DNA from 2 places in the Bradyrhizobium sp. GW821-FHT13H06 genome. Region 2 is predicted to be linked to the other one. Evidence: riboswitches for the same ligand, from Rfam matches in the RefSeq annotation. Region 2 holds a riboswitch; the other holds the start of a gene.

Region 1 (3,409 bases), 140 kb from region 2:
TTGGCTCTACAACACCCTCCGCTTGTCCTGCCCCGCGCCGATGCAATGCGCGTTCCATCTTTCGAAGCTTGAGAGACATTGAGATGAATCCTGCCAATCTTCCCTTTGATTCCGAGGCGATGCTCGAGGGCCTGCGCGGCTGGGTCGAATGCGAGAGTCCGACCTGGGATGCAGGCGCCGTGGACCGCATGCTCGATATCGCGGCGCGGGATATGGCGATCATGGGTGCGACGATCGAGCGCATTGCCGGCCGCCAGGGCTTTGGTGGCGTCATCCGCGCGCGCTTTCCTCATCCCAAGCAGGGCGAGCCGGGCATCCTGATCGCCGGACACATGGATACCGTTCATCCGGTCGGCACCATCGAGAAGCTGAAATGGCGGCGCGAGGGCAACAAGTGCTATGGCCCCGGCATCTACGATATGAAGGGCGGCAATTACCTCTCGCTGGAAGCGATACGGCAACTGGCGCGCGCCTCGTTCACCACACCGCTGCCGATCACCGTGCTGTTCACGCCGGATGAGGAAGTCGGCACGCCTTCGACGCGGGACATCATCGAGGCGGAAGCGGCGCGCAACAAATACGTGCTGGTGCCGGAGCCCGGCCGCGCCGACAACGGCGTCACGACCGGACGCTACGCCATCGCGCGCTTCAATCTCGAGGCGACGGGACGGCCGAGCCACGCCGGCGCCACGTTGTCGGCCGGACGCTCGGCGATCCGCGAGATGGCGCGGCAGATCCTCGCGATCGACGCGATGACGACGGAGGACTGCACCTTCTCGGTCGGCGTCGTCCACGGCGGACAATGGGTCAATTGCGTTGCGACGACCGCAACCGGCGAAGCGCTCTCCATGGCCAAGCGTCAGGCCGATCTCGACCGCGGTGTCGAGAGGATGCTGGCGCTGTCGGGCACCACCAACGACGTCACGTTCAAGGTCACGCGCGGCGTGACGCGTCCGGTTTGGGAGCCGGATGCGGGTACCATGGCGCTGTATGAGAAGGCGCGCGGCATCGCCAAATCGCTCGGCGCGGACTTACCGCATGCCAGCTCCGGCGGCGGCTCCGACGGCAACTTCACCGGCGCGATGGGAATTCCCACGCTCGACGGCCTCGGTGTCCGCGGCGGCAATGGCCACACGCTGGAGGAGTTCATCGAGGTCGATAGCCTGGTCGAGCGCGGCCGGCTGATGGCAGGTCTGCTGGCGACTCTGGAGTAATTGAATCGAATTTGCACTGCACAATACGTCGGCAGTCACGGTCGAAATTTAGCCTTGTCTAAAAATGAGGCGTATCGTACTGCTCGGCCGTCCACGCGATGATGCGGGAGAGATCGCGGCGAAGGCTTTCAGCCTTCGTTGCGGCGCCGACGGAGCAACCGCCCCGGAAACTCTCAGGCAAAAGGACCGTTTCGTCAGGACGATCTGGAGAGAGACGACGCGATTTCAGGCAATCGTGACGTCCACCGAAGGGGATAGTCCGTTGCGAGATCCGCAGCGGATCAAGCTCTCAGGTAACCGTGACAGATGGGGCGCCGCCAACGGCCTTACGGCCGGCGGTCCGCCGACTCTAACTCACGGGAGCCCCGAACTTCACCATGACCCATATTGCCATCATCGGCGCCGGCATCACCGGCGTCACGACCGCCTATGCCCTGCTCGAACGCGGCTACAAGGTGACGGTGCTCGACAAGCACCGCTACGCCGCGATGGAGACGTCCTTCGCCAATGGCGGGCAGCTCTCCGCATCGAACGCCGAAGTGTGGAACAGCACGGCGACGATCCTGAAGGGCTTGCGCTGGATGTTTCGGCGCGACGCGCCGCTGCTGATGAACCCGCGGCCGAACTGGCACAAATATTCGTGGATGAGCGAGTTCGTCGCCAACATCGGCAACTACCGCGCCAACACCATCGAGACCACGCGGCTCGCGATCGAAGCGCGCAGGTATCTGTTCGACATCGCGGCGCGCGAAGGGATCGACTTCGATCTCGAACGCCGCGGCATCCTCCACATCTATCGTGACAAGGCCGGCTTCGAATCCGGTCTGCGCGTCAACGCGCTGCTGCAGGAAGGCGGCCTCGATCGCCGCCCGGTGACGTTGGAGGAAATCCGCAGCATCGAGCCGACACTGCGCAAGGACTATTATGGCGGCTTCTACACGCCGTCGGATGCGACCGGCGATATCCACAAGTTCACCCGCGGCCTGGCGGAAGCCTGCAAGCGGCGTGGCGCGACCTTCATCCACGAGGCCAATATCGATTCGATCGCACGTGCCGGCAGCGGCTTCGTCATCGGCTGGGCCGATCTGGCCGCGAGCGATGCCGTCGCGGCCGCGCGCGGCGCACTGAACGCGGACGGCGTCGTGGTCTGCGCGGGCGTTGCGAGCCGTCACTTCGCCGCCCTGCTGGACGAGCGCGTCAACGTCTATCCGGTGAAGGGCTACTCGATCACGGTGCAGCTCGACACCGCCGAAAGCCGCAACGCCACCCCGACGGTGAGCCTGCTCGACGAGGCCGCCAAGATCGTCACCAGCCGGCTCGGCGCCGATCGTTTTCGCGTCGCCGGCACCGCCGAATTCAACGACTTCAATCGCGACATCCGCGCCGACCGCGTGCAGCCGCTGATCGACTGGGTGCGCAACAACTTCCCCGCCGTCGAAACGTCGCGCGTCGTGCCGTGGGCAGGGCTGCGCCCGATGATGCCGAACATGATGCCGGTCGTGCGCGCCGGGCGGATACCGGGCGTGTTCTTCAACACCGGCCACGGCCATCTCGGCTGGACTCTGTCGGCCGCGACGGCGCAGATGATCGCCCAGACCATCGACGGCTGGCGCGGCCTCAACGCTCCGCCGACGGTCCCTTCACTTGGGGTTGAGCGTGAACTGCGACATGCATCCTGAGTGGTCGATATCCGAGACATGCCGGCCTCTTGCTACGGCGCAGCCCTTGGCACACAATTTGCCCTAAGAGGACGGCGTCTCCGAGCGGCCTTTCCAGCCCAAGTGATAGGCATGATAGACACGACAGAGTTCACGGGAGCCTCAGGGCTCCACACGTTCCGTAGCCGGAGATAAGTGCATGCTGGGTTATCTTATTCGCCGCGTTCTGGCCGCGGTGCCCGTGATGGGCGTCGTCGCGCTGTTCGTGTTCCTGCTTCTGCGGCTGACGCCGGGGGATCCCGCCGCGATTCTCGCCGGCGACAACGCGACACCGGAACGGCTCGAGCGCATCCGCGCCTCGCTCGGCCTGAACGAGCCCCTGATCGTGCAGTTCATCACATGGGTGAACAAGCTGCTGCACGGCGACCTCGGGACCTCGCTGATCTCCAACCTGCCGGTGATGAAGATGATCGGCCAGCGCGTCGAGCCGTCGATCTCGATCGCGCTGTCGACCATCGTCCTCGCGGTCGTCGTCGC
Region 2 (3,409 bases):
TCCGAGTTCACCAGCGCCGGCTCGGCGGCGAGCGCCTCGTTGGCCTCGAGCACTTCGCCCGTAACAGGCGCGTAGACGTCGGAGGCGGCCTTCACCGATTCCACGACGGCGGCGGCTTCGGCCTTCTTCAAGCTCCGGCCGACCTTGGGCAATTCGACGAACACGACGTCGCCGAGCTGCTGCTGGGCGTAATCGGTGATGCCGACGGTGGCGACGTCGCCGTCGATCGCGAGCCATTCATGGTCGGAGGTGTACAGCGTCGTGGTCATTGTCTTGTCCTCAGCGTTTGTAGGTGTTTTTCACGAAGGGCATGGCGGCGACTGCGAGCGGCAGGCGCTGGCCGCGCACCTCGGCGAAGAGTTTCGTGCCGAGCGCGCTCAGATTCGTGGGCACATAGCCCATCGCGACCGGCGCGTTCAGGCTCGGGCCGAAACCGCCCGATGTGACCTTTCCGATCGGCTCGCCTGCGGTCGGATCGGCAAACAGCAACGCGCCCTCGCGCACCGGCGCGCGGCCTTCGGCCCGCAGGCCGACGCGGCGGCGGGATGCGCCGTTGTCGAAATGGGCGAGGATTTTCTCGGCGCCGGGAAAGCCGCCGGCGCGCGCGCCGCCGCTGCGGCGGCTCTTCTGCACCGACCATTCCAGCGCGGCCTCGACCGGCGTGGTCGCGGTGTCGATGTCGTGGCCGTACAGGCAAAGCCCGGCTTCCAGCCGCAGGCTGTCGCGGGCGCCGAGGCCGATCGGCAGCACGTCCGGGTTTTCGAGCAGCGTCCTGGTGAGGCGCTCGGCGTCGGCGGCGGGAACGGAGATTTCGAAGCCGTCCTCGCCGGTATAGCCGGAGCGCGAGACGAAGCATTTGATGCCGGCGACCTCATGCGGGCCGGCATCCATGAATGTCATGGACGGCGCCTCTGCACACAATTTCGCCAGCGCCGCCTCAGCCTTCGGGCCCTGCAGCGCGATCAGCGCGCGGTCGGCAAGAGAATCGATGACGCAGTCGTCCGCGAGGTGCGCGCGCAGATGCGCCTCGTCCGCGTCCTTGCAGGCGGCGTTGACGACCAGGAACAGGTGATCGCCGAAATTGGCGACCATGAGATCGTCGAGGATGCCGCCGTCCGCATTGGTGAACTGGGCGTAGCGCTGCCGGTTGGGCGCGATCGCCACGATGTCCTGCGGTACCAGCCGTTCCAGCGCGCGGGCGGCGTCCGCGACCTTGCCCGACTTCGGCCGGAGCGCGAGCTGGCCCATGTGGGAGACGTCGAACAGGCCGGCCGCGGCGCGCGTATGGAGGTGCTCCTTCAGCACGCCCGCAGGGTACTGCACGGGCATGTCATAGCCGGCGAACGGCACCATCTTGCCGCCGAGGGACACATGCAGGGCGTGGAGGGGCGTATGTCGGAGAGATTTCTGGTCGTCGGGTACTGGCATCACAGGGGTCCTCGGCGGTTCCCCGGGGACAATTCCCCGGGCCAACCTGTCGAAGCCCCATCTGTCGCTGTGCCTGAGAGTATTATCCCGTCGGCGGGTGCCACCCGGGTTCTTAGGCCCGTCGGCGCCTCTTTCCAGATGCAATCAAAGCCACGCGGTCCTTTTGCCTGAGAGTTTCCGGGGCGGTTGCTCCTTCGGCGCCGGCAGTAAAGCCGGTCTCTCCCGACGTGGCCGTACGATATAGATGGTTAAAGACCACAGGCCGGCCAAGCCTGTCAACGCGGCGGTTTCGCCTTTTCAACCGGGATTGCGCGCCTGCGGCAACCCTCTGATCTCCTTGCACAGTTTCTGGACACTGAAGCAGGCCTTGTCTAAAAGCGCTTTGGCCCGCAGATATCAGCCCTAACCTCTGGTTTGGATGGCAGGAAGCGGGTCCAAGCACACCCGATTGGATGAACATGAGCGGCGTCAACGAGATCAGGTCGACCTTTCTGAACTTCTTTGCCGAGAACGGCCACGAGATCGTGCCGTCCTCGCCATTGGTGCCGCGCAACGACCCCACGTTGATGTTCACCAATGCCGGCATGGTGCAGTTCAAGAACGTCTTCACCGGCGTGGAGAAGCGGCCCTATCAGCGCGCTACCACCTCGCAGAAATGCGTGCGCGCCGGCGGCAAGCACAACGACCTCGACAATGTCGGCTACACCGCGCGCCATCTCACCTTCTTCGAGATGCTCGGCAATTTCTCGTTCGGCGACTATTTCAAGGAGCGCGCGATCGAGCTTGCCTGGAAGCTGATCACCACCGAGTTCGGGCTGAAGAAGGACAAGCTGCTCGTCACGGTCTATCACACCGACGACGAGGCGGCGGGGCTGTGGAAGAAGATCGCCGGCTTCTCCGAAGACCGCATCATCCGCATCCCGACCTCGGACAATTTCTGGGCGATGGGCGACACCGGCCCGTGCGGCCCCTGCTCGGAGATCTTCATCGACCGCGGCGAGCACATCTGGGGCGGGCCTCCGGGCTCGCCGGAGGAGGACGGCGACCGCTTCCTCGAATTCTGGAATCTCGTGTTCATGCAGTTCGAGCAGGTGACGAAGGAGGAGCGCCAGCCGCTGCCGCGTCCCTCGATCGACACCGGCATGGGCCTGGAGCGCATGGCCTGCATCCTCCAGGGCGTCGAGAGCGTGTTCGAGACCGACCTGTTCAAGAACCTGATCGATGCGACGGCGTCCGCGCTCGGCACCGGGCCGAACGAGCAGACCGTGGCCTCGTTCCGCGTCATCGCCGACCATCTGCGCTCCTCCGCGTTCCTCGTCGCCGACGGCGTGCTGCCCTCGAACGAGGGCCGCGGCTACGTGCTGCGCCGGATCATGCGCCGTGCCATGCGCCATGCGCAGCTGCTGGGTGCGAAAGAGCCGCTGATGCATCGGCTGGTCTGGGCGCTGGTGCGCGAGATGGGCCAAGCCTATCCCGACCTGATGCGCGCGGAGAATCTGATCGAGGAAACGCTGCGGCTGGAAGAAACCCGCTTCCGCAAGACGCTGTCGCGCGGCTTGGCCATCCTCGACGAGAAGTCGGCCGGCCTGAAGAAGGGCGACATGTTCGACGGCGACGTCGCCTTCACGCTCTACGACACCTACGGCTTCCCGCTGGACCTGACGCAGGACGCGCTGAAGTCGCGCGGCATCGGCGTCGACCAGGCCGCGTTCACGGATGCGATGGAGCGCCAGAAAGTGAAGGCGCGCGAGTCCTGGAAGGGCTCGGGCGAGGCGGCTTCCGAGGCGATCTGGTTCCCGCTGCGCGAGAAGCTGGGTGCGACCGAATTCCTGGGCTACGAGACCGAGAGCGCCGAAGGCGTAGTGTCCGCGCTGGTCAAGGACGGCCACGAAGTCGCCAGCCTCAAGGCCGGTGAGACGGGCGCGATCGTGCTCAACCAGACGCCGTTCTATGCGGAGTCCGGCGGCCAGGTCGGCGACAC

What was found. Region 2 has a riboswitch for glycine ahead of gcvT (glycine cleavage system aminomethyltransferase GcvT). Riboswitches for the same ligand answer to the same signal wherever they lie in the genome.
Region 1: another riboswitch for glycine. It lies ahead of AC1RQP_RS27430 (D-amino acid dehydrogenase); the one in region 2 lies ahead of gcvT (glycine cleavage system aminomethyltransferase GcvT).

What each region holds. Positions count from the first base shown of each region.
Region 1 covers NZ_JBXAPN010000007.1:215,013-218,421, reverse strand. Annotated here, with positions in the region: gene AC1RQP_RS27435 (M20/M25/M40 family metallo-hydrolase) at 84-1,214, shown strand; glycine riboswitch at 1,309-1,413, shown strand; glycine riboswitch at 1,417-1,522, shown strand; gene AC1RQP_RS27430 (D-amino acid dehydrogenase) at 1,592-2,893, shown strand; gene AC1RQP_RS27425 (ABC transporter permease) at 3,072-3,409, shown strand, end outside.
Region 2 covers NZ_JBXAPN010000007.1:76,444-79,852, forward strand. Annotated here, with positions in the region: gene gcvH (glycine cleavage system protein GcvH) at 1-269, opposite strand, end outside; gene gcvT (glycine cleavage system aminomethyltransferase GcvT) at 280-1,428, opposite strand; glycine riboswitch at 1,575-1,663, opposite strand; gene alaS (alanine--tRNA ligase) at 1,887-3,409, shown strand, end outside.